3 regions of the Bacillus luti genome follow, and region 1 is predicted to be linked to each of the others. Evidence: riboswitches for the same ligand, from Rfam matches in the RefSeq annotation. Region 1 holds a riboswitch; each other region holds the start of a gene.
What was found. Region 1 has a riboswitch for S-adenosylmethionine ahead of EUC40_RS00065 (bifunctional O-acetylhomoserine aminocarboxypropyltransferase/cysteine synthase). Riboswitches for the same ligand answer to the same signal wherever they lie in the genome.
Positions count from the first base shown of each region.

Region 2: it holds a riboswitch for S-adenosylmethionine, as region 1 does, so the genes downstream of both, metI (cystathionine gamma-synthase/O-acetylhomoserine thiolyase) here and EUC40_RS00065 (bifunctional O-acetylhomoserine aminocarboxypropyltransferase/cysteine synthase) in region 1, are expected to answer to the same signal.
Region 3: it holds a riboswitch for S-adenosylmethionine, as region 1 does, so the genes downstream of both, EUC40_RS24805 (peptide ABC transporter substrate-binding protein) here and EUC40_RS00065 (bifunctional O-acetylhomoserine aminocarboxypropyltransferase/cysteine synthase) in region 1, are expected to answer to the same signal.

Region 1 is NZ_CP040336.1:7,265-17,444, forward strand. Features, by position in the region: gene EUC40_RS00035 (GGDEF domain-containing protein) at 1-63, shown strand, start outside; gene pdxK (pyridoxine/pyridoxal/pyridoxamine kinase) at 131-955, opposite strand; gene EUC40_RS00045 (GAF domain-containing sensor histidine kinase) at 1,090-2,661, shown strand; gene EUC40_RS00050 (response regulator) at 2,682-3,329, shown strand; gene EUC40_RS00055 (FMN-dependent NADH-azoreductase) at 3,524-4,150, shown strand; gene EUC40_RS00060 (chloride channel protein) at 4,214-5,443, opposite strand; SAM riboswitch class I at 5,768-5,872, shown strand; gene EUC40_RS00065 (bifunctional O-acetylhomoserine aminocarboxypropyltransferase/cysteine synthase) at 5,965-7,263, shown strand; gene metA (homoserine O-acetyltransferase MetA) at 7,247-8,152, shown strand; gene EUC40_RS00075 (homoserine dehydrogenase) at 8,290-9,585, shown strand; gene EUC40_RS00080 (YczE/YyaS/YitT family protein) at 9,617-10,180, opposite strand, start outside.
Region 2 is NZ_CP040336.1:1,116,018-1,126,197, forward strand. Features, by position in the region: gene rpmG (50S ribosomal protein L33) at 1-81, shown strand, start outside; gene EUC40_RS05745 (5-formyltetrahydrofolate cyclo-ligase) at 186-764, shown strand; gene EUC40_RS05750 (YqgQ family protein) at 869-1,069, shown strand; gene glcK (glucokinase) at 1,089-2,072, shown strand; gene EUC40_RS05760 (DUF2759 domain-containing protein) at 2,154-2,327, opposite strand; gene EUC40_RS05765 (MBL fold metallo-hydrolase) at 2,498-3,127, shown strand; gene EUC40_RS05770 (class I SAM-dependent methyltransferase) at 3,137-4,249, shown strand; gene EUC40_RS05775 (ArsR/SmtB family transcription factor) at 4,400-4,690, opposite strand; gene metC (cystathionine beta-lyase) at 5,063-6,226, opposite strand; gene metI (cystathionine gamma-synthase/O-acetylhomoserine thiolyase) at 6,223-7,335, opposite strand; SAM riboswitch class I at 7,578-7,687, opposite strand; SAM riboswitch class I at 7,890-7,999, shown strand; gene EUC40_RS05790 (bifunctional homocysteine S-methyltransferase/methylenetetrahydrofolate reductase) at 8,070-9,902, shown strand; gene metH (methionine synthase) at 9,902-10,180, shown strand, end outside.
Region 3 is NZ_CP040336.1:4,923,870-4,934,049, reverse strand. Features, by position in the region: gene EUC40_RS24845 (ABC transporter ATP-binding protein) at 1-53, shown strand, start outside; gene EUC40_RS24840 (ABC transporter ATP-binding protein) at 50-823, shown strand; gene EUC40_RS24835 (peptide ABC transporter substrate-binding protein) at 837-2,426, shown strand; gene EUC40_RS24830 (YusW family protein) at 2,456-2,923, opposite strand; gene EUC40_RS24825 (helix-turn-helix transcriptional regulator) at 3,096-3,995, shown strand; gene EUC40_RS24820 (hypothetical protein) at 4,014-4,205, shown strand; gene EUC40_RS24815 (ABC-2 transporter permease) at 4,202-4,549, shown strand; gene EUC40_RS24810 (peptide ABC transporter substrate-binding protein) at 4,590-6,230, opposite strand; partial or broken gene EUC40_RS24805 (peptide ABC transporter substrate-binding protein) at 6,612-8,252, opposite strand; SAM riboswitch class I at 8,385-8,490, opposite strand; gene EUC40_RS24800 (aldo/keto reductase) at 8,643-9,476, opposite strand; gene proC (pyrroline-5-carboxylate reductase) at 9,478-10,180, opposite strand, start outside.

The sequences.
Region 1 (10,180 bases):
GCGGATGATGCATTATATTACTCGAAACGAAATGGTAGAAATAAGGTTAGCTCTGCGTCTTAAAGATAAGGTTATGAAAAAACACCCACAGAGGAAATGTATAAACTCTGTGGGTGTTTTCCTTTATATGTTAGACAAGTTCTTTTGATGCAACAAATTTACGGTATGCACCGTGATGAGTTGGGCCTACATATTCGTTAATTTTGAATGAATAACGAATAGCCGCTGTGATAAATTCTTTAGCAGTTTTTACTGCTTCTTTCACAGATTTTCCTTTTGCAAGTTCTGCTGTAATTGCAGCAGAATATGTACAACCTGCACCATGTGTATTTGTCGTATCAATCTTTTCTGATTCTAGAAGATCAAATGTTTCTCCATCGTATAGGACGTCGATTGCAGTTTCTGTACCAAGCTTGCTACCGCCTTTAATTAGGACATATTTCGCACCTAAAGCGTGGATTTTTTTCGCTGCTTCTTTCATGTCCTCAAGAGAATTAATTTTCACGCCACTTAATTGGTAAGCTTCAAATAAGTTTGGTGTTACAACTAATGCTTTTGGAACAAGAACGTCACGTAAGCAATCATTCGTTTCAGGATGTAATGCTTCATCTGCACCTTTACATACCATAACAGGATCGACTACTACATTTTTAAAATTATGTTTTTCGATTGTTTCTGCAACCATCTCAATAATTTCTACTGATCCAAGCATGCCCGTTTTTAAAGCATCTACGCCGACACCTTCAATTGTTGTTTCTAATTGTGGCTTTAATGTAGAAGCTGGGATTGGGAAAACGTTATGTGCCCAACCGTTATGTGGATCCATCGTTACGATTGTCGTAAGAGATGTCATTCCGTATACGCCAAGTTCTTGGAATGTTTTTAAATCTGCTTGTATACCAGCACCGCCACTTGTGTCAGAACCAGCGATTGTAAGTGCCTTGTTTAATGTCATTATGAAAGCCCCCTCAAGTGATATAATGAAAACTATGTTTTCACCATTATATCAATGTTACGAATAAGTACAAAGTGAAAAGTAGATGATTTACTTGAGAAGCAATTTAAAATCTTGTATGTGGGAGACTGAGTATGTTTCGAGATAATCGTACAAATGAATTAGTTATATTAAAAGAAATAGCAGAGACACTAAATACATCAAATGATACATATCATGTACTGCAAGCAGTACTAGAAAAATTGTTAAGTGTAACAGGTTTAACGACCGGATGGATTTTTCTTGCCGATGAAAATGGGAAATATACGAAGTTAATCGATTACCAGTTACCAGAGGCACTTACATACGAAAATAAGCGCCCGATGTGTGAAGGTGAGTGTTGGTGTTTACGTGGTTTTGTAGATGGAAAGTTAGAGAGAGCCGTTAATATTATTGAATGTAAAAGAATTAATAATGCAATTGAATATAATTGGGGAGATACAGAAGGAATTCTTCATCATGCTACGGTTCCTTTAAAGGCTGGAGGAGAAAAATTTGGTTTGTTGAATGTGGCAAGCCCAGGTAAAACGCATTTTTCAGAAGAGGAATTAGTATTGCTCCAATCAGTGGCCTTCCAAATTGGAACGGCTTTAAAGCGGGCAAAATTATATGAAAACGAAAAGCGAAGAGCACATTATTATGTGAAATTAGAACGTTTTATTCAAGCTTTAAGAACGATTCATCAATTTAATATATTGCCTGAAAAAGTTGTAAATCAATTAGGTGAAGTGTTTCAGTGGAACGAAGTAACATTCTTTATTCGAGAAGAGAAAGAATTATCATTGCGTGCATCTTATCGCCAAGAAGAATTGCAAGAGGATGTAAAAGAAGCAGCGAAAGAAGCGTTAGAAAAAGGTGAATCTATTTTATTAAAACGTCAAATCAGTCATACCGCCCCCTCTAATAGGACGGTTATTGCCACACCAATACAGATTCAAAGTCACATATTTGGGGTTGTATGTGTTAGTTCCAATAATGGTGAATTTGATGTGAATACGATAGATGTGCTTCAAGCCATAACGAATCATATTTCTTTCGTGATAGAGAATTTAAGGCTAAATGAGCAGAGACGCGAACTTGTACGGATGGAAGAAAGAAATCGTTTAGCAAGGGATTTACATGACTCTGTCTCACAAAAGCTATTTTCGTTAACCTTTATGACAAAAGGTGCTGAGGCAGTTTTAAAAGGTCAAAATGAGAAAGTAGATCACTCTTTGCACGAGATGCGTGAATTAGCGCAAGGTGCTTTAAAGGAAATGAGGACGTTAATCTGGCAGCTCCGTCCAGCAGGATTAGAGAAAGGTTTATTACCAGCTTTAAAACAGTATGGTGAAAGTTTTGGATTGAAAGTTAGGGAACAAGTTACAGGTGTTCGCGATTTACCACGTGTAGTAGAAGAAGCATTATGGCGTATTGGACAAGAAGCGTTAAACAATGTGAGTAAGCATGCAGGTGTAAAAGAAGCGACCATTTATTTTAAAGTGACTGAGAAAAATGTATCATTAGAAATAGTAGATCAAGGTAATGGATTTATAGAAAAGGATATAAAAGAGAAGAAATCACTTGGCATGACAACGATGCGTGAAAGAGTAGCGTTGATTGGTGGAACAATTAAAATTATAAGTGAAAATAAACGAACAAGTATACAAGTAAATGTACCATTATGATGTGAAAATGAGGGAAGTTTGTGAAAATAAAAGTATTGTTAGTTGATGATCATACAGTCGTTTTAAAAGGATTAGCATTTTTCTTAAGTACACAGGAAGATTTAGAGTTAGTTGGGGAAGCGAATAACGGGAAAGAGGCTTTAGTGAAAGTAGGAGAAGCAAATCCTGACGTTGTATTAATGGATTTATATATGCCTGAAATGGATGGCGTTGAGGCGACAGCCTGCATAAAAAAAGAATATCCAGATGTGAAAGTAATTGTATTAACGAGCTTTTCTGATCAAGCTCATGTGTTACCAGCATTAAAAGCGGGAGCCAGTGGGTATATTTTAAAGGATGTAGAACCAGATCAACTTGTTGAGGCGATCCGTAGTGCGTATAAAGGGAATATACAGCTACATCCAGATATAGCAAATGCGCTTCTTTCTCAAGCGTTACCGGTGGAAGAGAAAGAAGAGGAACACTTCAGTCATGTAGATGTATTAACAGCAAGAGAAAATGAAGTGTTACAACTATTGGCAAAAGGGATGAGTAATAAAGAAGTTGCTTCGGTTTTAGTCATTACAGAAAAAACGGTTAAAGCGCATGTGAGTAGTATTTTAAGCAAATTAAACTTATCTGATCGTACGCAAGCAGCGTTATATGCAGTGAGAAATGGAATTGTATAAGACGAAAGTCGTAAGACCTAGTTCGCCTTTAGAAGGTGGACTTTTTTTATGGAAAAATACGTCTATATGAGGACGAAATTGTCTTGGTATAAAGATAAAATATGTTTGTAAGCAACAAAACAACAATTACAAGGGATACCTTTTTTTGAAAGCATATATGACAACGTAAGAGTGAGTTTTAGGAGGAAAATATAATGACAACAGTTTTATTCGTAAAAGCAAACAACCGCCCAGCAGAACAAGCAGTTAGTGTGAAATTATACGAGGCATTTTTAGCAAACTATAAAGAAGCGCACCCAAATGATACAGTGGTAGAACTTGATTTATATAAAGAAGAATTACCATATGTAGGCGTAGATATGATTAATGGTACATTCAAATCTGGTAAAGGATTTGATTTAACAGAAGAAGAAGCAAAAGCAGTGGCAGTAGCTGATAAGTATTTAAATCAATTCCTAGAAGCTGATAAAGTTGTTTTCGGTTTCCCATTATGGAATTTAACAATTCCAGCAGTACTACACACATATATTGATTATTTAAACCGTGCTGGTAAAACATTTAAATATACACCAGAAGGTCCAGTTGGCCTAATTGGAGATAAGAAAATTGCATTATTAAATGCACGCGGCGGCGTATATTCTGAAGGTCCAGCAGCTGGAGTAGAAATGGCAGTTAAATATGTAGCAAGCATGATGGGCTTTTTCGGTGCAACAAACATGGAAACAATCGTTATTGAAGGACATAACCAGTTCCCAGACAAAGCAGAAGAAATTATTGCAGCAGGTCTTGAAGAAGCAGCTAAAGTAGCAAGTAAATTTTAATTGAAATTATAATCGTCACTCAAAGAAACAGCATTAACGTCTATGTTAATGCTGTTTTTTTTATTAATTTGTAGTTTCGTTACGCTTAGGAAGTGGAAATGCATTACCAATAGCTGCTGCACCGAGCATTGGTAATAGTAAATTAAGCGGGAAAAACATAAGTAATAGTAGTGTTATAGCTATTGGTTTTCTTAGCGCATAGCTCGAAATCGCTGTCGTTACAATGGCTACAGACGCGATTGGGTCTATAGGAAGAATGGAGGCAATCGCGTATCCAATACTTGACCCAGAAAATATAATTGGAAAAATATGTCCACCACGCCAACCTGTATTTAAACAAACGGCAGTAATGCATAATTTTAAAACTCCTGAAAGAAGTAATATCCAAAAAGATAAATGACTCCATTCAACGACTAGATCTTTTAATTGATGTTCCCCTGAAAATAATGTGTATGGGAGAAAAGTTCCCGCAATCCCTAATAAAACTCCACCTATAATTCCAAGTGTTAGTTTGTATTCACGGAAAGGATGGATAATTTTCTCTAATGTAAATTCTACTTTGAAATATAGGAAACCAACGATAGCACCGATGCAAGCAAGTGGAAGAAAGGCGATCCATTCATTGATTGAAAGAGATCCTTCCCCAAAATCAACAATAAAGGATCCACGATTATCGAGTTTACTAAGCAATAAATAAACGGAAAATCCAGCAAAAGTAGTAGTTACATATACAATTGCTTTTTTTCCTTTAGAAAACCCGGCAATTTCTTCTCCCTCATTTTCAGTTGGAGCTAAGTAACCGAATAATGGAGCGTTAAAAATGACACTTAAAGTAGCTCCAATTCCAACTTCTGTTAGTTCGCTCATTCCCTTTAAAGCAAATTTAAAGCGATCCCCTACCCATGTACAAAGTCCGCCGATAATCCCGACAAGTGCGGCCTCTGGGCCTAGGCTAGCTCCAAATATTAAAACAATAAGCGCAGTTAAAGTAGCCTGATGTACAAAACGGTATTCAATTCTACCAGTTTTTTTATATTCACCCATTACTTCTGGCATAAGACGTGGATATGTACCGAAGTATTTTTGTGATAAACCAACAAAAATACCACCGATTATTGTTACACAAAGAGTGTAATAAGGGGGAGAAGAGAAAACATTAGGTAAGTATCCCCAAATAAAGTGGATTCCGATATTGATCGTAACTAAAAATAACCAAACTGTAGCCCCTACTATAGAGCCTAAAAGAATGCCATATAGAGCGAGTATATAGTGCATGTCCTTTTTATCTGTCATGTTATACCTCCGTTATATAAGTTGTAATAGAGAAAGGGTTACACATGCTAGTGTGAAATGAATGGAATATAATATAGTATCTTTGTGTGAGGTTGGCTTATTCAACATATATGTTGGGATTTCGTTAGGGTTTGGGGCTTATAAATTAAACCACTTATTTAATTCTATATATTGATTGGGATTTTTTAAAGGTCTTTTTTGAATAAATATGGAATATACTTCTTTTGTTGCTTTATATAGAACTGCTGACATTTATTTTAGAACATTCAGAAAAACAGATTGACATTAGGAAATTATTGCTATAAAATCAACGGTAATTGCATAGTCTTATCAAGAAAAGGTGGAGGGACAGGCCCGATGAAACCTTGGCAACAGCCGTATAACGGAATTGTGCCAAATCCTGCAGGTAATAATCCTGAGAGATAAGAAAGAGTCTTTAGAGCGTGTTTTCAAACTGCTCCTTTCTTGTTTTCAGGAAGGGAGCAGTTTTTTATTTTGTATAAAAGAAAGGAGAATGAGAGATGGGAGAATCATGGGGAAAGGGAACAATTTGTGTGCAAGGTGGTTATACGCCAAAAAATGGTGAGCCACGCGTTTTGCCGCTTTATCAAAGTACAACGTATAAATACGATACATCGGATGATTTAGCAGCATTATTTAACTTAGAGGCAGAAGGCTATATTTATACACGTATTGGGAATCCCACACTCGCTGCATTTGAACAAAAGTTATCAGATTTAGAAGGTGGTGTAGGGGCTGTTGCGACAGCTTCTGGGCAAGCTGCTATTATGCTTGCAGTGTTAAATATTTGTAGTAGCGGGGATCATCTACTTTGTTCTTCGACAGTTTACGGAGGGACATTTAATTTATTTGGAGTAAGTTTGCGTAAGCTTGGCATTGATGTTACGTTCTTTAATCCGAATTTAACAGCAGATGAGATTGTGGCACTTGGTAACGATAAGACGAAACTTATCTACGCAGAATCATTAGGAAATCCAGCAATGAACGTTCTGAATTTCAAAGAATTTTCAGATGCAGCAAAAGAACTAGAGGTACCTTTTATCGTTGATAATACATTAGCGACTCCTTATTTGTGCCAAGCGTTCGAGCATGGAGCAAACATCATTGTTCATTCTACGACGAAGTATATCGATGGTCATGCAAGTTCTTTGGGCGGTATTGTCATTGATGGAGGGAACTTCGATTGGACAAATGGAAAATATCCTGAACTTGTTGAACCAGACCCAAGTTATCACGGCGTAAGTTATGTTCAAAATTTTGGTGCGGCAGCTTATATTGTGAAAGCACGCGTGCAGTTATTAAGAGATTACGGAAATTGTATGAGCCCATTCAATGCATATATTAGCAATATTGGCTTAGAAACACTGCACTTACGCATGGAGCGCCATAGTGAAAATGCTCTAGCAGTTGCTAAGTGGCTTGCTAATCATGAACGTATTGAATGGGTGAATTATCCGGGACTAGATAGTAATGAAAACTATTCATTAGCACAAAAATATTTGAAAAAAGGTGCTAGTGGTGTTTTAACTTTCGGTATTAAAGGTGGATTAGACGCGGCAAAAGAATTTATCGCGAATGTGAAACTAGCAACTCTCGTAACGCATGTAGCTGATGCACGAACTTGCGTTATACATCCTGCTAGTACGACGCATAGACAATTAAGTGCGGAAGATCAGCGTTTGGCCGGTGTCACATCGGATTTAATTCGTTTATCGGTTGGTATAGAAGATGTTTCTGATATTATTGCGGATTTAGAAGCAGCGCTAGTCGGAGGCAAAGAACATGCCGATCATAATTGATAAAGATTTACCAGCTCGCAAAGTATTGCAGAAGGAAAATATTTTTGTAATGACGAAGGAGCGAGCAGAAACACAAGATATCCGTGCTTTGAAAATTGCTATATTAAATTTAATGCCTACAAAGCAAGAAACAGAAGCGCAATTACTTCGTTTAATTGGCAACACACCGTTGCAATTAGATGTTCACTTACTTCATATGGAATCACATTTGTCACGTAATGTAGCACAGGAACATTTAACGAGTTTCTATAAAACATTCCGTGATATTGAGAATGAGAAATTTGATGGGCTTATTATTACAGGAGCACCAGTTGAAACTCTTTCTTTTGAAGAGGTAGATTATTGGGAAGAGCTTAAACGCATTATGGAGTATTCAAAAACGAATGTAACATCTACGCTTCATATTTGCTGGGGGGCACAAGCTGGTTTGTACCATCATTATGGCGTTCCAAAGTATCCTCTGAAGGAAAAAATGTTCGGTGTATTTGAACATGAAGTCCGTGAGCAACACGTGAAATTGTTACAAGGGTTTGATGAATTGTTTTTTGCTCCGCATTCTCGTCATACAGAGGTACGAGAGAGTGATATTAGAGAGGCGGCAGAATTAACATTATTAGCAAACTCTAAGGAAGCCGGTGTTCACCTTGTTATGGGGCAAGAAGGAAGGCAAGTGTTTGTGCTCGGGCATAGTGAATATAGCTGTGATACGTTAAAGCAAGAATACGAACGGGACCGCCAAAAAGGGTTAAATATTGATGTACCAAAAAATTATTTCAAACATAATAATCCAAATGAGAAACCGCTTGTTAGATGGAGGAGTCATGGGAATCTATTATTCTCTAATTGGTTAAATTATTACGTGTATCAAGAAACCCCTTATATATTGTAAAGATTGTGTAACACGTGGCACCGTTTTCTTTGTAAAGATTAACTTATATTTTTACGAATGTTCGAAATACATTGTTTTTCAGATTTTTAACTCATATAATTTCATCTAAACACAATTTTTGAGGGGTGGACAGTACTATGAAAGAAATTCAAGTGGGTTTATTAGGTCTTGGGACAGTTGGTAGTGGTGTAGTTCGTATTATTACAGATCATCAAGAGCGACTTATACATCAAGTAGGTTGTCCTGTAAAAGTAACGAAAGTGTTGGTACAAAACATTGAGAAAGAGAGGGATGTTGAGGTACCTTCTACTTTATTAACACAAGATGCAAATGAAATTTTAGATAATTCAAATATTGATGTGGTTATTGAAGTAATGGGTGGCATTGATGATGCAAAATCATATATTTTACAAGCTTTAAGAAGTGGGAAACATGTTGTAACTGCAAATAAAGATTTAATGGCATTACATGGGGCTGAATTATTAGCAACAGCAAAAGCGAATAAGGCTGATCTGTTTTATGAAGCTAGTGTAGCCGGAGGGATTCCGATTTTGCGAAGTATCGTAGAAGGACTTTCTTCAGATCTTATTACGAAAGTAATGGGAATTGTAAATGGAACAACAAATTTTATTTTGACGAAAATGTCAGACGAAGGGAGAGCATATAACGACGTGTTAAAAGAAGCCCAACAACTTGGATTTGCAGAAGCAGATCCAACATCAGACGTAGAAGGTTTAGATGCGGCAAGAAAAATGACGATTTTAGCTACTCTCGGTTTCTCTACAAATGTAGAGCTTGGAGACGTGAAGGTAAAAGGAATTACTTCTATTACAGAAGAAGACATTGAATATAGTAAGAGTTTAGGGTATACGATTAAATTAATCGGTCTTGCAAAGCGAGATGGTGAAAAACTTGAGGTTACAGTTGAACCAACGTTACTTCCAAATACACATCCTCTTGCGGCAGTACAAAACGAATATAACGCTGTGTATGTGTATGGTGAAGCAGTTGGGGAAACAATGTTTTATGGCCCAGGTGCAGGAAGCTTACCAACAGCAACAGCTGTTGTTTCCGATTTAGTAGCTGTAATGCAAAATATTAGATTAGGTGTAAATGGAAATAGTGCGGTATCGCCGCAGTATAAAAAGGTATTAAAAGAGCCAGATGAAATTGTTGTGAAGAAATTTTTAAGACTTCATGTAAAAGACGAAATTGGTGTATTTGCAAAAATTACATCATTGTTCTCTGAGCGTGGTGTTAGCTTTGAGAAAATTATTCAAATGCCGCTTGAAGAGAAAGGAAAAGCAGAAATTGTAATTGTAACGCATCGAGCTTCTCTTGCGGATTATGATTATATTCTACATACATTGCAAGGGTATGAAGAAATAGATTGTGTGAAGGCAAATTATCGGATTGAAGGGGATGCTAAGTAGTATCTTCTTATCATAAAAAAGAAAGAACCTATTAAGCAGCTTGCTTGATAGGTTCTTTTTTGTTTAAAATTTGCGTGCCGATTTGGATAAATGCTTGAATAATCCAACCTGTTGTAAAGGATAAGATGATTGTTCCAAAGTAGATTGGTCCATCTAACAAGAAGCTCAATGTTAAAAATAAAAAGGCTAATGAAATTTCTGTTTTTCTAAATGTCCATTTTTTCTTCTCAGCAACCGTTAAAACGAAAGCTTCTTGAGGTGCTGCGCAAAGATTTGTAGAGACGTAAAGACCAATCCCAGCTCCGACGAATAGATTTCCGCAAATAAGTGTTATATATTTTGGAAGAGAGCGGATAGCGTCCATAATAGTTGTAATGGAACCAATCCAATCAACAAAAAGAGAAATAAGAATCATCGTTACAATTGTTCCGATAGTAATTTGTTTTTTATTCCAAAAGAGTACGATAAGTGTAAATGCAAAATTAATCATGAAAATCCAAAAACCAATACTTATCCCGAAATTTTGATATAGTGCAATAAAGAAGGAATCATAAGGGCTAAGTCCAAAGGAAGTAATTGTTGTCATCATATTAAT
Region 2 (10,180 bases), 1.1 Mb from region 1:
CGTAACAACGCTGAGCGTATCGAGCTTAAAAAGTATTGCAAGCGTGACAAGAAGTCTACGTTACACCGTGAAACAAAGTAAGCAGTAGGAATATTTTCCTACTGTTTCTTTTTTTATTCGATTCCTCTCTTAAAAGTGATACACTATCATCGTAGAGCAAAGTATCACTGTGAGGGGGAAAATGTGTGAGAGAAGAGAAACTACGTTTACGTAAACAAATAATAGAGCACATGAATTCTTTATCAGAAGAACGGTATACAACTTTATCAGAGCAAATTGCATTTTCGTTGTATGCGCAAAAAGAGTGGGCTGAAGCTAAAACAATTGGAATCACTCTTTCAATGGAAAATGAAGTGAATACATATCCTATTATCGAAAAAGCTTGGGAAGAAGGAAAGAAAGTTGTTGTTCCGAAGTGTAACAAAGAAACAAGAACAATGTCTTTCCGACAAATTAGTAATTTTGATCAATTAGAAACGGTGTATATGAATTTACGGGAGCCAATTCCAGTACTTACAGAAGAATTGGATGCGGATGAAATCGACCTTCAAATCGTGCCAGGTGTAGCTTATACAGAGCGAGGAGAACGGATTGGATACGGCGGTGGCTATTATGATCGTTATCTCGTGCATTATAAAGGGAAAACGCTATCATTAGCCTATGAATTTCAAATGGTACAACATATTCCAGTAGAGCCATTTGATAAAAATGTAGAAAAAATTATTACAGAAAAAGGAACAATAGTCATAAATGGGCTTGTATAGACAAATAAAAATTGACGAGACTTTTTCTTCTTGATTATAATAAAATATGTGAACGTTTTCTTATTATAATTTTTTTATAGTAAGTGAGCATAGAGGGTGATGAAATGGTATCTATTTATGATATTCAGCAATTGCTAAAGAAATTTGGTACGATTATTTATACGGGTGATCGAATTGCAGATTTACAATTAATGCAAGATGAATTGCGTGAATTAAATCAATCACAGCTAATCGATCCGCAAGACTATCAAACAGCTTTATTTTTATTGAAGCAAGAAATTCAAAAAGAGCTAAATAAGAATTAGATAAAGGTAGGTAAGCAATATGGAAGAGAAATGGTTAGTTGGTGTTGACCTTGGTGGTACAACGATTAAATTAGCATTTATTAATATGTACGGTGAAATTTTACATAAGTGGGAAATCCCTACGAATACAAATGAGCAAGGAAAACATATTACACTTGATGTAGCGAAAGCTATTGATAAGAAGTTAGAAGAGTTAGGCGAATTAAAAAGTAAGTTAATCGGTATTGGCATGGGAGCTCCTGGTCCTGTACATGTGGCGTCTGGAATGATTTATGAAGCGGTTAACTTAGGATGGAAAAACTATCCGTTAAAAGATTTATTAGAAGTAGAAACAGGATTACCTGTTGTGATTGATAATGATGCAAACTTAGCGGCGCTTGGTGAAATGTGGAAAGGTGCTGGTGAAGGAGCAAAAGATTTAATTTGTATGACACTTGGTACAGGTGTTGGTGGCGGCGTAATTACTAATGGTGAGATTGTACACGGCATAAGTGGTGCTGCTGGTGAGATTGGACATATTACAGTCGTTACAGAGAATGCTTTCCCATGTAATTGCGGAAAGTCTGGTTGCTTAGAAACAGTAACATCTGCAACAGGTATTGTACGTGTTGCTATGCAAAAAATACAAGAGACTGATAAAGAGAGCATGTTACGTTCTATGTTAGCAGAAGAAGGGCGTATTACATCAAAAGATGTGTTTGAAGCGCATGGCCAAGGTGATGAACTAGCAGGCGAAGTAGTAGAGAAAGTAGCTTCTTATTTAGGATTAGCTGTAGCGAACCTTTCTAGTACGTTGAACCCAGAGAAAATTGTTATTGGTGGAGGCGTATCTAAAGCTGGAGATGCACTATTAGAGCCAATTCAACGTTATTTCGAGCAATATGCGTTCTCACGCGCTGTAAAGAGCACGAAGTTAGCTATTGCGACACTTGGTAATGATGCAGGTGTTATCGGAGGAGCTTGGCTTGTAAAAAAGCACAAATACGAAGCGAAGATGATATAAGTTGTGAAATATAAAAAAGGAAGGGGGAAGCCCTTCCTTTTTTTTGTGCAAAATCTTGATGAAGAATAACATGTACATGAATTAAGCTGCTGGAGGGTACCCGTTATAGAGAACAGTCATAATCGTAAACCATCCGAAAACGAGTACAGTTGCAATTGCAAAGCCGCCCGCGAAAAAGTTCTTCTCGCGAAGTGTTCTAAGCGTAGCAAATACAGCTAACAGAGTGACAAGCGCAAAAATAATAACAAGGCCCATACAATATCCTCCTCTGTCTACCCATTCCTTAATATGAGTTTTTGGAATATTTACTCTTTTATATTGTACATGTTTTAAAAATGATTGTCGAGATAACATCCTTTCTTTTCCTAAGAGAAAGAAATGTTGTATCATTAAAAGTAAGTTTAATAACTGGAGGAGATTTTCATATGAAATGGACACAAATGCCATTAGGCCCATTACAAACAAATGCTTATATTTTAACGAACGATCAAAATGAGTGTATTATCTTTGATCCTGGTCACGAAGGAGAAAAGCTCGTGACATATTTGCAAGAAGAACAATTAAAACCTCTTGCGGTTTTATTAACACATGCTCACTTTGATCATATTGGTGCTGTCGATGCGGTAAGAGACGCTTTCCATATTCCTGTATACGTACATAAAGAAGAAGCAGATTGGCTAGGGGATGCAACTGTAAATGGCTCTCAAATTTTTATGATGAACCGCAGTATTACAGCAAAGCCAGCCGATCATATTATTGATGCAGAAGGTGCATTAACAATTGGTTCATTTAATTTTGAAATCTTTGAGACGCCAGGACATTCTCCAGGAAGTATTTCTTATTATTGTAAAGAGGCGAATGCGGTGTTCTCTGGAGATGTATTGTTCCAAATGAGTATTGGAAGAACGGATTTACCTGGTGGAAGTTTTGCTGAATTAATTGGAAGTATTGAAGAGAAGTTATTTGTCTTACCAGATGAAACAGCGGTGCTATGTGGACACGGTCCTGAAACAAGTATTGGTTTTGAAAAAGAAAATAATCCATTTTTACAATAAGGAGTCATGATGGGGATGGAGCTCATTTTAAGAGAATGGATGGGGAAAGAAAAAGATTATTCTATTTCATATAGTACGTATATGAACCTTGTATTATATACAGAAGGACATGGTTATTATATGAAAGAGCGTAAAAAGATTGGAAGACAAGGGGATTTTTTTACAAGTAGCAATGTATCCTCTGTTTTTGCAAAAACTTTTGCTAAGTTTTTTATTCGTCTTGTGGAAAATGGTGAAGTTGCTCCAAATATTTGTGAGATTGGTGGGGGAACAGGTAAGTTTGCCTATGACGTTTTACAAGAATGGAAGCAACTATCTCCGGAAACCTTTATTGATGTAAACTATTCAATGATCGAAGTGAGCCCTTTTCATAAAAAATTACAGCAGGAAAATCTTTGTTCGTTTTCTAATGTGTCATATTATACGTCGCATAGTGAAATGGGAGATTTGTTCGAAGGGATTCTTTTTTCGAATGAGTTATTTGATGCATTTCCTGTTGAAGTAATTGAGAAGAGAAATGGAATATTGTATGAAGTACGTATTACGTATACAGAGGAAGGGAAACTTACAGAAGTATGTAGACCTTTAGAAAAAAGAATCGGTCAATATTTATTGAAATATAATATTCATATTGCTGAAGGGCAGCGTTTTGAAGTACCGATTGCGATGGAAGGTTATATAAAAGAAATTGCGAAATGGTTTCAAAAGGGAATATGTATTACAGTTGATTATGGATACACAAAAGAAGAGTGGATGCACCCTGCGCATCACGAAGGAAGTTTACGAGGGTATTACGAGCATAAGCTAATACGTAATCCTTTAGCATATCCGGGGGAAATGGACCTTACTACTCATATTCATTGGGATGAGCTGAAGGAGATCTTTAGCTTACAAGGAATGCATGCAGTATGGCATAAGAAGCAATCTGAATTTTTGTTAGCAGCAGGAATATTAGAGCAGCTTACGAGTCATCAAGACCGGGATCCTTTTTCAGAAGCTCAAAAACAAAATCGAGCAGTTCGTTCTATGATTTTGAACGGAGGATTAGGGAGTGCCTTTGATGTTGTGATACATACGAAAGATATGCAACATTTACAGTTGAATCGGTATGTGACCATATAAAAAAACAAGACACAGTATATATTTCTGTGTCTTGTTTTTTAATACGACTGTTAATTATGTAGCATCATATATTTTCTCTCATGATATATATATATTAAAGATATGAGATGAAAAATATAGAATACGTCCTTTTTCTCTGTCTATTAGTCCCTAACCTAATAATACGCGAACGAGTTGAATAATTGTTTCGTTTTCTACTTTGTAGTAAATTTCTAATCCTTTTCTTTCACTAGAAACGATTTTAGCGCTTTTTAACTTTGCTAAATGCTGTGAAATTGTAGATTGTGGCATGTTTAAGCCAGTGTACATTGTAGAAACGTTGCTTGGACCACGCTCGATTAATCCTTTTACGATACATAAACGAACAGGGTGAGCAAGTACTTTCAATAATTCTGCATTGCTTTCATATAGTTCTAATTCTTTTTGAAAGGTTTCTAACATGTTCTTTTCCACCTCCGTGTGAGCTGTTATACCATACTATACATACCAAAAAATTAACGAAAAGAAAACAGTTGTTGCAGAAAAAAAGTCCTAAAGTAAAGAAATTGTAAGAAAAGAGACCCTGATGTAAATAAAGTAGATAAAATTGCATGGTTTTGTAAAATGACATTTTTGGGTGAAAATTTCGATGCGTTTTAAAAATTGAAAGATATAGATATATTTGTAACACAATTTTATCATGATTTTCTTATTCTTTCAAATGAATATACTAAATTTTTAAAATAATATGACAAAGGAATTATAATGATATATATAGAATATAAAACAGGTTAAAAGAAAAGAAGCTGAATGTACTCAGCTTCTTTTTTTCATTTATGCATTTACGGGTTCTTCTACATAAGAAAGGGCATTTTCGAAATCGGATATTAAATCGTTAACATTTTCCAGGCCGACGGATAACCGAAGTAATGAATTGGAAATACCTCTTTCATCACGAGCTTCTTGCGACAGTGCTGCATGTGACATTTTAGCTGGATAGGAAAGGATCGATTCGACAGCTCCTAAACTAACCGCAAAGACCGGTAATTTTACTTTTGATAAAAATTGGCGGAGTGCATCTTCTGACTGCAAAGTAAATGATAAGACCGCTCCAGCTGACGTTGCTTGTGATTGCTGAATATCAAAACCAAGATGTGTTTGTAATCCTGGATAATAGACATTTTTAACTTTAGCGTGCTCTTGTAAATAATGTGCAATTTTATTGGCATTTGCAGCGGAATGTTCGAGACGTACATGCAATGTTTTTAGACCGCGAAGCACGAGAGAACAATCTTGTGGTCCTAAAATAGCACCGAATGCATTTTGTAAAAAACCAAGTTTTTGAGCGAGTTCGGCATCTTTTACAACCGCTAATCCGGCAGTAACATCACTATGACCAGCAATAAACTTTGTGGCACTATGAAGAACGACATCAGCGCCAAGGTCAAGTGGCTTCTGAAATAATGGTGTTAAAAATGTATTATCAACAAAAGTAAGAGCGCCAATAGATTTTGCGAGTTTAGAAACCTCGCGAATATCTGTCACTTTTAAAAGTGGGTTGGAAGGTGTTTCTACATAAAAGAGCTTCGTATTCGGTTTAATATTCTGCTTTATTTCTTCTAGATTGGTCATATCAACAAAGGTATGTGAAACACCGTATCGAGAGAGCACTTCAGTTATAATTCGGTAAGTGCCTCCATATACGTCTTCTGAAATAAGTACATGATCGCCTTGTGAAAGGAGGAGAAATGCAGTAGAAATTGCCGCAATGCCGGATGCAAAGGCGAATCCCTTTGTTCCGCTTTCTAGTAAAGCGATAATATCTTCAAGAGCTTCACGAGTTGGATTCCCGGATCGGCTATAGTCATATTTTCCAAATGTATCTACATCAAATTGGTGGAATGTTGATGTATTATAGATGGGAACGTTAACAGCTCCTGTTTGCGGGTCATGTTTATATTGGTTGTGCAGTAAGAGTGTATCTATAGAATAACTCATATTCTTACACCTTCTTTTACAAGTTTAATGGCTTGCTTTAAGTCTTGAATTAAATCGTTACTATTTTCAATACCGACGGAGAATCGAAGAAGACGATTGCACACACCGTTTGCTGTTCTGATTTCTTCAGGAATATCAGCATGTGTTTGTGTTGCTGGATATGTCATTAAACTTTCCACACCACCAAGACTTTCAGCAAATGTAATTAAGGATAAAGATTGTAAGAATGGATTAACCCAGGCTTCATCTTTAAGACGAAATGAAATCATACCGCCTCTTCCTGGATAAAATACATCTGTCACACCATCTTCATTGTTTAAATAAGCAACAACAGCTTTCGCATTTTCTTCATGTTGTCTCATGCGAAGCGCTAACGTTTTCATACCGCGAATTAATAGCCATGAGTCAAATGGGCTTAAGACAGCACCAGAGGCATTATGATAATGAGCGATTTCCTCACAAAGTTCCTTTCCTTTTGCAACGACAAGTCCGCTTAGTACATCGTTATGCCCACCTAAATATTTCGTTGCACTATGAAGTACGATGTCGGCACCTTCCGTTAATGGTTGCTGTATATACGGCGTGTAGAAGGTGTTGTCTACAATAAGGAGTAGTCCATGCCTTTTCGCTACAGTTGCGACAGCGGCAATATCAGTAACTTGCATTAATGGATTAGTTGGAGTTTCTATGAAAATAGCCTTCGTTTCAGTGGTGATAGCTTTTTCGATTTGTTTAATAGATTGTGTATTTACGTATCTACATCGAACATTCCACTTTTTTTCGTGCTCAGAGAATAATCGATAAGTGCCCCCGTATAAATCTTCGGATACAATAAGTTCGTCTCCAGAGCGGAATAAAGAAAGGACGAGGAGAACAGCAGCCATCCCTGAACTACAGGCATAACCTTGTTCGCCATATTCTAAGTCCGCGATTGCCTGTTCTAAAAGACCACGAGTTGGGTTACCAGTTCGTGAGTAGTCAAAACCAGTAGATTGACCAATCCCCTCGTGACGATAAGCGGTTGAGAAATAAACAGGTGGATTAACGGTTCCTGTTGTAGTTTCGCTACGATTTCCGATTTGTGCTAGTTTTGTTTCGATAGTTGACATGTAAAAATTCCTCCTTTTTAAATTAACAATTAAGTGAATATAAAGTGAAACTTTAATCAGTGAGGGATTCATCCCCACTGATTATCAGCCCTCACCGATCGGGCTTTTACGGGCAGTTCGATTCCAAGCTAACTTCTTTGTTCCAGCTGAATTTTGAGGTGGGAATCTTACTGCCCTCAAATAGCGGGGTAAAATAAAAAAAGCCTTCTAAGAAGAAGGCTTTCGGTTTGAATAGAGTCTTCTTCTCATCTGTCAAATCGTTCACAATTTGCTGGAATTAGCACCTTATTAACAAATGTTAATGGTTGCTGAGGCGTCATAGGGCCAGTCCCTCTACCTCTCTAGATAAGAAAGTTCGTATGAAATTTTATTATGGTTTTAACTTTACAACAAAAGATAATTGAATTGCAACTTTATTTTAAATAATTTTTATTTTTCCGCAAGTGTCATTGACTTTTGCATTTGTGCATGCTAAATTTATTAAAAAATTAACAAACATTGTTAAAAGGGGAACGCATTTCCTTTTAGCTACATAAATAAAATATATAGACAAACTCTTATTGAGAGCGGTGGAGGGAAAGGCCCTGTGAAACCCGGCAACCTTCAAACAATATGTTTGAAACGGTGCTAATACCTGCAAAACGAATGTTTTGCATAATAAGAGGAGGATCGATTATGTCCCCCTCTTCAAAGTGAAGAGGGGGTTTTTATATTGATAGAAATGAGGGAGATTCGTGAAATTACTAGATTTATTATCAAAAGGAACTGTAATAGGTGATGGTGCAGTTGGAACGTTATTGCATTCACATGGTTTGCAAAGTAGTTTTGAAGAATTGAATATATCAGATCCAGATTTAATTATATCGATTCATAAGCAATATGTAGCTGCTGGGGCAGATGTAATTCAAACAAATACGTACGGTGCAAATGAAGCGAAATTACGTATGTATGGTTTAGAAAATCAAGTTACTGAAATTAATAGAGCGGCAGTAAAACTGGCGAAAGCATCTGTAACAGAAAGAAATGCAATTTTAGGAACAATTGGTGGTATGAAACATATCGGAGCTGTTACAACGACCGATATGGAAAGGGAGTTTATGCTACTTGAGCAGGCAGGTGCTTTACTAGAGGAACAGGTTGATGGACTGCTATTAGAGACTTTCTATGATGAGTTTGAATTACTTCATGCTGTTAAGGTGTTACGAAAACAAACGAATATTCCCATTGTAGCTCAATTAGCGTTACATGAGGCAGGTACGACTCAAAATGGAAATGATGTAAATGAAATATTAAAACAGATTTTAGATTATGGTGCAAATGTTGTTGGATTGAATTGCCAACTAGGACCACTTCATATGACAGAAGCCTTGAAAATGATATCGATCCCTCAAAATGGTTACTTGTCAGCATATCCGAATGCAGGTCTTCCAAATTATGTGGAGGGGCGTTACGTATATGAGGGAAGTCCAGCTTATTTTGAAGCAATGGCACCGAAATTTATTGAGCAAGGTGTTCGGTTATTGGGTGGTTGTTGTGGTACGACTCCAGAACATATTGAAAGTATGAAGCGTGCTACTCTAAATGTTACACCTGTAATAGAAAAGGACACGATTCAAAGACCGAAAGTAGTTCATACACACGAGAAACGTTCGAAAGCCCACGTTACTCTAGCAGAGAAGGCAAAGAAACAAACGACAGTTGTAGTGGAATTAGATCCACCGAAAACGCTAGACACACAGCGGTTTTTTGAAGGGGCAAGAGCGCTGAAAAGAGCTGGAGCGGACGCTATTACTCTAGCAGATAATTCGTTAGCGTCGCCTCGCGTTTCGAATATGGCGATGGGTGCATTATTAACGAAGCATGATATTCCAGTATTGACGCATTTAACGTGTAGAGACCACAACGTCATTGGACTACAATCTCACTTACTAGGTTTATCGGCGTTAGGTATGGAAGAAGTGCTAGCTTTAACTGGTGATCCAGCACGTGTTGGTGATTTTCCAGGTGCCACTTCTGTATATGATTTGTCCTCTATTGAGCTCATTAAAATGATTAAAGAAATGAACGATGGACGTTCTATTTTAGGGAAATCAATTGGTCCAGCGACAAGGTTCTCGGTCGGAGGTGCGTTTAATCCGCATGTAAGGCATTTAAAAGCGGCAGTAAAACGAATGGAACGAAAAATAGATGCTGGAGCAGAATACTTTTTAACGCAGCCGATTTATGATGTTGCTTTAATTAAAGAAGTATATGAAGCGACAAAGCATTTGGAACAGCCTATTTTTATTGGAATTATGCCGTTAGTAAGTAAGCGGAATGCAGATTTTCTGCATTTTGAAGTGCCTGGTATTACTCTCCCAGAAGAGATAAGACAAAGAATGGATGGACATGAAACGAAAGAGGAAGCAATTGAGGAAGGAATCCGTATTTCACAAGAACTAATCGATGCGGCGATGAAATATTTTAACGGCATCTATCTTATTACACCATTTCTAAAATATGAAATTACAGAACATCTTGTTAAATATGTGAGAGAAAAGCAAGAAGTGAAAGAAGGTATTAATTGATGAAATGTATAGAAGAAAAATTACAAAATAACATCTTAATATTAGATGGTGCAATGGGGACAATGATCCAACAAGAGGACTTAACTGCGGAAGATTTCGGGGGAGAAGAGTACGAAGGTTGTAATGAATATTTAGTAGAAACAAGACCAGATGTTATTTTAAAGATTCATAAAGCCTATATTGAAGCTGGAGCTGACATCATTGAAACAAATACATTTGGTGCGACGAACATTGTATTAAGTGATTATGAGTTATCTCATTTAGATGAAGAGTTAAAT
Region 3 (10,180 bases), 290 kb from region 1:
ATATTCTGGAGCATGATAAAGCGAAATCAAAAGAGAAGGTGAATGCCTCATGACGACAGACTTAATTACTGTAGAGCAAGTAAGGAAAACGTATGGAAGTAAAAATAAAGAAATTACAGCGTTAAAAGATATATCACTTTCTATTCCTAAAGGAACAACACTTGGCATTATTGGTGAAAGTGGTTCAGGAAAAACAACACTTGGAAAGCTCATAGCTGGGATCGAGAGTCCAACGTCTGGTGAAATTGATTATAACGGTCAAGTTGTTCACAAGCTGAAGGCAGCTCATAAGCGTGATTTCTTGCAGAAAGTACAGTTTATTTTTCAAGATTCGACAGCTGCATTAAATCCACGCTGGAAAGTACGCGATAGCGTAACAGAAGGCTATATTTCATTTGGACTCGGTGATAAAGGATTGAAGGATAAAGTAGCAGGTGATGCGCTAGAGCGTGTTGGATTAGATAGACGATATATTGATCGCTATCCACATGAATTTAGTGGAGGACAACGCCAACGTATTGCTATTGCAAGAGCGTTATTATGTGAGCCGGAAGTATTGATCCTTGATGAACCAATTTCAGCATTAGATGTTTCACTGCAAATTCAAATTGTGCATTTGCTGCAAAAAATTCAAAAGGAGCAAGGCTATACATATTTATTTATCGCACATGATTTACCGATGGTTCACTATTTATGTGAAAAAGTGGCTGTCCTATATAAAGGAGAACTTGTTGAATTTGGAAATACGGACGAAGTATTCCGTAATCCACAACATTCTTATACAAAAACATTATTAGCATCAACACCAAAAATTTCAGGGTAAAGGGGAATGTAGGATGAAGAAGTTTTTATTATTTGTCATTATGACCGTATTAGCAATTACTTCTGTCGCTTGCGGTAAGAAAGACACTTCAAAAGCAAGTGCTAGTAAAGGAGAGCGTTTCGTAACGAATCTTGGTAGTGATCCTTATACGCTAGATTCAGCAATTTCAACAGATAATAACTCTAATTATGTAATTGAGCACTTATTTGCAACTTTGTATAGACAGACAAGTGATGGGAAATTTGAAAAGGATTTAGTAGAGAAAGAGGAAGCTGGGGCAGATGGAAAAGAGTATACGTTCTATTTGAAAAAAGGATTAAAATGGTCTGATGGTTCCCCATTAACAGCAAAAGATTTTGAATTTGCTTGGAAGAGAATATTAAACCCTAAAACAGGCTCTATGAATGCAACAGAACTATATTTCATTAAAGGTGGAGAAGCATTTAATACAGGGAAAGGTGAAGAAGATGCAGTAGGAATTCAAGCAGTAGATGATGTAACTCTAAAGTTACAATTTGAACACCCAGTGACATCTATTAAAAGAACATTATCCCAGTCGTTATATATTCCGCTGAATAAAAAATCTATTGATGAAAAAGGTAAATTAAAAGTAGATCCAAAAGAATTAATTACAAATGGTCCTTTCACATTGAAAGAATGGAAGCATAATCAAGCGATTATTCTAGAAAAAAACAAAGAGTTCCATGATAAAAAAGTAGCATCAAAAGAAATTGAATTCCGTATTATTCCAGAAGGTAAAACAGCGTATCAATTATACAAATCTGGAGAACTAGATTTATTATCTCACATACCAACTGATTTAGTTGAGAAGGAACAAAACAATAAAGAGTTTAAAAAAATGCAAGACTACTCAACTCATATTTACTCATTTAATTCAGAGAAACCACCATTTACAAATGCTAAAATTCGTAAAGCTTTTGCATTAGCTGTAGATCGTAAATTTATCGTAGAGAAAATATTAAAGAATAATGCAAAAGAAGCATATGGCTTTGTTCCAGAAGGAGCAAAAACAGAAGGTGGCCGCGACTTCCGTAAAGAGAAAGGTGATTATTTTAAATATGATCCTGCAGTAGCTAAGAATCTATTAGAAGAAGGTATGAAGGAAGAAGGATGGGCTACTCTTCCAGAAGTAACAGTAAAATATTCAGATAAGAAGAAAATAGCTGAAACACTTCAAGAAATGTTCAAGAAAAATCTTGGTGTAGATGTGAAAATAGAAGGTAAAGAGTGGAAAAGTTATATTGATATGTACAAACAAAGTGACTTCCAAATTGCATACATGGGATGGGGAGGATCTACATTAGATCCAGCTGCTCAATTAGAAATTTATGCAGGTGATGGACCAAATAACTATGCGAAATGGTTTAACAAAGACTTCGATAATTTAATTAATCAAGCAAAATTAGAACAAGATGAAAATAAACGCTTTGATTTATTACATCAAGCAGAAGATATTATGTTTACAGAATATCCTTTAATCCCACTTGTATTCCCAACAGACTCTTATTTACAAAAGTCATCTGTATCTGGATTAGAATACTACGTAGGATCTCAACCAAGCTTACGATATGCTAAGAAATAAAATAAAGAAGTAGGCAATCGCCTACTTCTTTATTTTATTTCTCGTTTATATTCTTTTTTCGTTCCATCAGAGAAAACAACTTCTAAATCGAATTTTTGATAGTCCTTATCAAGTTTAAACACGTTTACTACTTGATCGATTACTTCTTGGTCAGGAGTATCTTTATCAAATTTTAATTCTTGTAGAAGTGGGCTTAATTTTGTAATAGCCTCGTCACCTGTGAACTTTGCATTTGTTTTATGGTCTTCAAGCTTTGCTTCCATTTTCTTATCAGCTGCTATATTTTTATAATCAGCTTCATAGTCTTTCTTCGTATCTTGATAGTCTGCATCTAAACTAAATTCATTAAAATTAAGTTTTAAATCTGCAGGAGCCTCATTTTTTGCTTCTTCTGTCGTTTTCTTATTAGAAGTTGTATCTTCTTTTGCAGGAGCTTTACATCCTGTTAATGCAGGTACTAGCATAAGAGCTAATAAAATTGATAGTAGAGTTCTCATTATAAATTCCTCCTTATGTAAATTTGTTCTATACAAGTTTTTCCAAAAAACGAGTAATTATGTATGTGTTGAAAATAAATTATTATTCTGTAGTCACAAGGGCTAATCCGCAATTTAAATCAAAAACAATTTGTATGTATATGGTAAATTGAAGTCGTGAGGAGGGACTAAAATGCATGAAGAATATAAAGAGATAATAAAAAAATCAATTGATTATATAGAGAATCACTTACATGAAGAGCTTACAACAGAAAGAGTGGCATCTCACAGTGCGGTGTCGATGTACCATTTTCATCGTATTTTTCAAAGTTATATTGGGATGAGTGTAACGGATTACATTCGAAAGAGAAGATTAACTCATGCTGCACAGGCTTTAGTATCGACTGAAAGAGCTGTTATTGATATTGCAATGCAATATGGTTTTTCCTCACAAGAGGCATTTACGAGAGCTTTTAAAAGAATGTTTCAATTGCCACCAAAGAAATATCGAAAGTACTTCCAGTCATTTTATATAGAAAGAGAGGGTGTTTCAATGCAAAAGGGTATACCGAAAGGATGGATCTTAAGTGGAAGCCATCCTGCTGAATATGAGATGGGTTTAGATTATGAAGTTGTCCATCAAGGGAAAGTATCTGCATACATAAAAACAAAAGAGAATGTTACGCACGGAGGATTTTCAACATTAATGCAAATGTTCCGAGCGGATAAATATGTAGGGAAGAGGTTGCGGTTTACAGCATTTGTTAAGAGTGAAAACGTAAGAGATTGGGCGGGATTGTGGATGCGAGTAGATGGAAAAGATACAGAACCGCTCGCTATGGATAATATGCAAAATCGTCCAATTAAAAATACGAATAACTGGCAATCGTACTCGGTTGTATTAGATATAAAAGAAGAAGCACTTGGTATTGCATTTGGTGTTTTATTATCAGGAGAAGGTTGTGTGTGGCTAGATAGTATTCGATTTGATGAAGTAGATGAAAAAATTCCTTCAACAGATTTGGCAGAAAACTTTTATGAAACACTTTTAGAAGAGCCGGTGAATCTACAATTTGAAGAAGTAGAAAAATAAAAAACAAGGAGAAAAGATATGCTCAAATATGTAAAACTAATAAGTATTAGTTTAGTAATATCGTCTTGTATTATGGGAATTAACTATTTAGTTAGCTATCTTTGGTCAGGGCATATACCTTCTTTGACGTGGAGAACATATTTGATGTTTGTTTTTATATTTATGATGAGTTTTGGTTCAATGCAAAAAGAAGGAAAAGAGGATTATTGACGATAGTCTTCTTCGCCTTTCTTTCATTAACACAAATGTTCATAGCTGTTTTCGGAAATGCAGGTATGATCTTTAATATAATTTCGCTATCGTTACAACTCGTAAGTTCGGGTGTAATTGTACCGCATGAAATGTTTTCTAAAACATATCAAACAATCGGCGAATTATTTCCCGCAACATATGCAGCGAATGGCTATTATACAATAATATTTTGGGGAGTTAGTTTAGAGAAAAATATTATTTCATTATTAGTCATTATATTAGTCACGCAATTGGTAGCAGTCATTACTGTATCTGTAAAAGGAATAGTAGAGAGAAGAAGTCATGTAGTTAAAGAAGTATAAAATAAAAAAGGTATCCTGTGATTGGATACCTTTTTATTTATTATTTTGCAACTTCTGTCCACTTATAGTTAAATTCACCGCCGAAGTCAGTTGTTACAAGTCCTTTAATGAAAGAGCGTTGTAAGTAAGAACGACCTTGTTGGTATAAAGGAGCGACAGCACCGTCTTGTAATAAGATTTTTTCAGCTTGCTTCATTGCTTCAAAGCGTGCTTTTTCATCGCCAGCTAAATCTGTTTTCACTTTATGAATGAGCTCATCGTACTCTTTGTTAGAGTATTTATCGAAGTTATAAGCACTATCTGTTGTAAATAAATCTAAGAATGTAATTGGATCCGCGAAGTCAGGGCCCCAACCGTCAATACCGATTTCATAATCACCACTTAATAGTAGTTTCAACTGTTGTTTACGTGGTTGTGGTTTTAAATTCACTGTTAAGCCATCTAGATTCTTTTCGAGTTCACCTTTTAAATATTCACCAGTCTTTTTAGCTAAAGCATTATCACTTGTTAATAGTTCGATTGTTACTTTGTCGGTACCAAGTTCTTGTTTTGCTTTTTTCCAGTTTTCTTTTGCTGTTTTCACATCATCTTTGACTAGGTTTCCATTTTCTTTACGGAAGTCATTGCCTTCTGGACTCTTTGCGAATTTCACAGGAACCATTCCTTCAGCTGGAACAGCACCGTTATTTAAAATTGTTTCTACGTATGCTTTTTTATTCATTGCTCCGTTAATAGCAAGGCGTGCATGTTGATTTTTTAATGTTTCATTCTTTTGATTTAGTCGTAAAAATTGAATGCCAACTTCAGCGCGTTCTTTGAAGTTTGGATCGCCCTTATATTTATCAACAAACTCCGCAGTTAAAGCAACACGATCAATTTGTCCTGAATCATATAAGTTCACTTCTGTAGACTTATCTTTAACGACATTGAAGTTGATTTCTTCTAATTTTACCGTTTTAGCATCCCAATAGTTAGGATTCTTCTTCAATTGGAAGCTTTGCTCGTGTTTCCAGTTATCTAATGTGAAAGCACCGTTGTAAATTAAATGATTTGTTTCTAAACCGTATTTATCACCTTGAGATTTTAAGTACGCTTCATTAACTGGTAAGAATGTCGAGAATGTCGTTAAGCTTAAGAAGTAGGGAACAGGACGGTCTAGTTGTACTTCTAACGTTTTATCATCAAGAGCTTTAACTCCTAGTTGATCAATTGGCAATTGTTTTTGGTTTATTTGTTTCGCATTCTGTATATCGAAGAATAAGAATGCATATTCAGCTGCTGTATCAGGATTTACGGCACGTTGCCAAGCGAAGACGAAGTCTTTTGCTGTAACAGGAGTACCGTTTGACCATTTTGAATCACGCAGGTGGAATGTATATTTTGTCTTATCGGGACTAACGTCAACCGACTCAGCAACACCAGGAATCGGTGTGTTATCTTCTCCCATTGCATATAACCCTTCAAAAACATTGCGCATTACGTTCATGGATTCCCCATCCGTTGCTTTTGCAACATCCATTGTTGGAATTTCTGAAGCGAATGATAAGTTAATTGCCTGTTTATCAGGTGCTTTATCATTTGCTTTCGCTCCGCTTGCATTATCTTTATTTCCCCCGCAAGCAGTTAGTAGTAGACTTGCTCCTAAAACAGATGCAACAACAGGTACGACTTTTTTCTTCATTGTTCTTTCCTCCCTAAATGTGTTGTTCGTAACGTCATAATGTCCATGTCTTGAAGTAGCTATAGAAGGAGATAAAACCTATTATGAATATTTGTTTATAGGTAATCAGGTGTTCTATATGTATATACATGTTGAACTATAATCTATCGTTATATGTTTCAACATAGAGACATTATATTTTGATGGTGAAATATTTCGTTTCTTTGATTATTTAGAATATTAACACTGGAAAGAACTATATGTCAATAATAAAAACAGAATGTTAATTTCTTGAAATAATATATTAAAAAAGTAGATTCCCATGTATTAAGGAACCTACTTTTAATACGTTTTGTGAAAAAATAATTAATATGGTGGAATAACGTTGGTCAAAGTTACAATTTATTTTTCAATTTTTGCCCATTTGAAGTTTAATTGACCTGCAAAGTCTACTTGCACAATTCCTTTCACATAAGAACGTTCTAAATAAGATTCTCCCTTTTGATAAAGAGGAGCGATAACAGAGTCTTTAAATAATATTTTCTCGGATGCTAGTAATGCTTCCCAGCGAGCTTTTTCATCACCAGCTAAAGTTGTTTTCACTTTTGCTATTGTTTCATCGAACTCCTTATTAGAGTAATGATCTAAGTTATAAGGGTTATTCGTTGTAAATAGCTCAAGGAATGTAATTGGATCCGCAAAGTCAGGGCTCCAGCCATCAATACCGATTTCGTAGTCACCTTTTAATAAAAGCGAAACTTATTGCTTACGCGGTTGCGGTTTTATATTTACTGTTAAGCCATCTAAATTCTTTTCTAGTTGTCCTTTTAAGAATTCACCAGTTTTCTTCTCAAGGTCACCATCACTTGTTAATAATTCTAACGTTATTTTTTCAGATCCAAGTTCTTGTTTTGCTTTTTTCCATAATTCTTGTGCCGATTTTGTATCAACCTTTGTTAAATCGCTGTTTGCAACGCGGAAGTCTGTTCCGTCAGGTCCTTTTGCAAAGTTTTTTGGAACGAGACTAAAGGTTGGTGTAGAGCCATCATTTAATAACGTATTTACAAAGGATTTTCGATCGATCGTTTGATCAATTGCTTGGCGTGCAGAAACGTTTTGCAGCACTTTGTTTTGCTGATTCATACGTAAAAATTGTACGCCTACGTTCGGACGTTCTTTAAAGTTACCATCCTTTTTATATTTATCAACGAAATCAGACGTTAATTTTATACGGTCTAATTGTTTAGATTCAAATAAATTTACTTCTGTTGATTTTTCTTTCACGACGTTAAAATTGATTTCTTCTAGTTTGACAGCATCTTTATCCCAATAGGTAGGGTTTTTCTTGAATTTAAAGCTTTGTTCGTGCTTCCAATCGCTTAGTGTAAAAGCTCCGTTGTACAAGATTGTATTATCTTCTAAAGCGTACTTATCACCTTGTGCTTTAAAGAATTCCTCGTTAATTGGTAGAAATGTTGGGAACGCTGTTAAGCTAATAAAATACGGAACAGGACGCTCTAATTCTACCTCAAACGTATGGTCATCAATTGCTTTTACACCAAGTTGATCGGCTGGAAGCTCTTTGTTGTTAATCTTTGTTGCATTTTTAATATCAAAGAATAGAAATGCATATTCAGAGGCTGTTGCTGGATCGACAGCTCTTTGCCAAGCGAAGACAAAATCTTTCGCGGTAACAGGAGTACCGTTTGACCATTTTGAATCTCGTAAATGGAATGTGTATTTCGTTTTATCGCTATTTACTTCATGAGATTTTGCAACGCCAGGGACAGGTTTGTTACCTTCACCAAGATTATACAAACCTTCAAATACGTTTCTCATTACTTGACCAGAATCAGTATCTGTAGCTCGAGCTGTATCCATTGTTCGTATTTCAGTAGGTGAAGATAAGTTTAAAACCTGTTTACTAGGTGCCTCGTCTTTTGCATTTGCTCCGCTTGCTTCGTTTTTATAACTACCGCAACCAGTTAATAAAATACTTACTCCTACAACTGATGCAATACCGGGTACAAACTTCTTTTTCATTTGATTTTCCTCCTAAATAATTAAGTTTGGATGATGATGAGGGAAATGAAAAATAAAAAATCCCTCTTTTCATATTGAGAAAGAGGGATTTTTACGTACAAGTTATGCACCCGTATATAAACGAATTCCCTCATTCTATCTTTCAAGCCATAAAGCTTGCAGGAAGTGGCACAGTATTCAAAATGAACCTGTTGCCGAGGTTTCAAAGGGCCAGTCCCTCCACCTCTCTTGATACAATGAGTAAACGAATAAATTTTATTAATTTTTGTGTTTCTTTGATAATTCAAAATCTTACACCTTGGATAATGAAGTGTCAACCTAATGAAATATAGTTTAAATTTTCAGTTTTCTTTAACGAAAAAACCACTGCATATGGCAGTGGTTTTTCTACTAGAAGTTAAAGTTATCTGGATCTGGACCAACGCGACGATCTTCATTGAGTGCTTGAATTGCTTTCATGTCATCAGCGCTTAATTCAAAATCGAATATATTTGCATTTTCAATAATGCGATGTTCTTTAATAGATTTAGGGATTGTTACAACTTCGTTTTGTAAATCCCAGCGTAAAATAATTTGCGCAGTTGATTTATTATATTTTGTCGCAATTTCTTGTAACGTTGGATTATCAAGTAGTTGTCCTTGCATTAATGGTGACCAAGCTTCAAGTTGGATGTTATGTTCTTTACAGAAAGTGTGTAATTCTTCTTGAGCTAAACGTGGATGGTATTCTACTTGGTTAACCATTGGTTTAATTTCAGCGATTTCAAATACATCTTGCAAATGGTGAATGTGGAAATTACTCACACCAATAGCGCGAACACGGCCGTCTTTATAAAGCTTTTCTAACGCTTTCCATGATTCAGTATATTTTCCTTTTACAGGCCAATGTACTAAATATAAATCTAAATATTCTAGACCTAATTTTTCTAATGTAGTTTCAAATGCTTGAAGTGTTGTTTCATAGCCTTGATCGCTATTCCACACTTTTGATGTAATGAATAATTCTTCACGTGAAACACCTGATTCACGGATCGCTTGTCCAACGCCTTCTTCGTTTTGATAGATTGCAGCAGTATCGATGCTACGGTAGCCATTTTTAATTGCTGCTTTTACAGAATCAATTACTTCTGAACCATCTTCTACTTTAAAAACACCTAAACCGAACCAAGGCATTTTTACACCGTTATGTAATGTTGTATAGTCTTTTAAACTTGTTAAACTCATATTATTTCCCCCTAGCTTTTTTGTTTGTTGCTTCTACTGCTTTTTGAATTGCTTCTGAAAAATTATACTCATATAAAGTTTTGAGACCTTCAGCTGTGGAACCACCTGGTGTTGTTACTTGTTCGCGGAGGTTAGCTGGATCTTGCGTTTGTTCAAGCATAGAAGCAGAGCCAGAAATCATTTGAATGACGAGATGTTTTGCAGTTGCCTCATCGACTCCATAACTTATTGTTGCTTCAATTAAGCTTTCGGCAAAGTAATAAAGGAAGGCTGGTGCACTTCCAGTAACTGCAGTAAGTTGATGCACTTCTTCCTCAGTGCAAAGTTGCGAAGTACCAATTCCTCTTAAAAGCAGTTGCAGGGTTTCTTGATGCATCTCGGTTACTGATTGTCCCATTGTATATAAGGAGATAGACTTTCCAATTTCAGCAGCTGTATTTGGCATAATCCAAGCAACAGGCGTCCCCCCGGGAAGTCTCGCTTCTAAATAAGATGGACCAATGCCAGCAGCTACCGTTACGACAAGTTGATTCGATAGTAACGGAGATAACTCTGCTAATAATTCTTCATGTGCAGAAGGTGGCATTGCTAAAACAATCGTATCAACAGATGTAACATGATGCTTCCAATCGGTTGTAATAGACACATCATATTGCCCTTGTAATTGTTCTAATTTTGCTACGTTGCTTCGGTTGGAAATGATA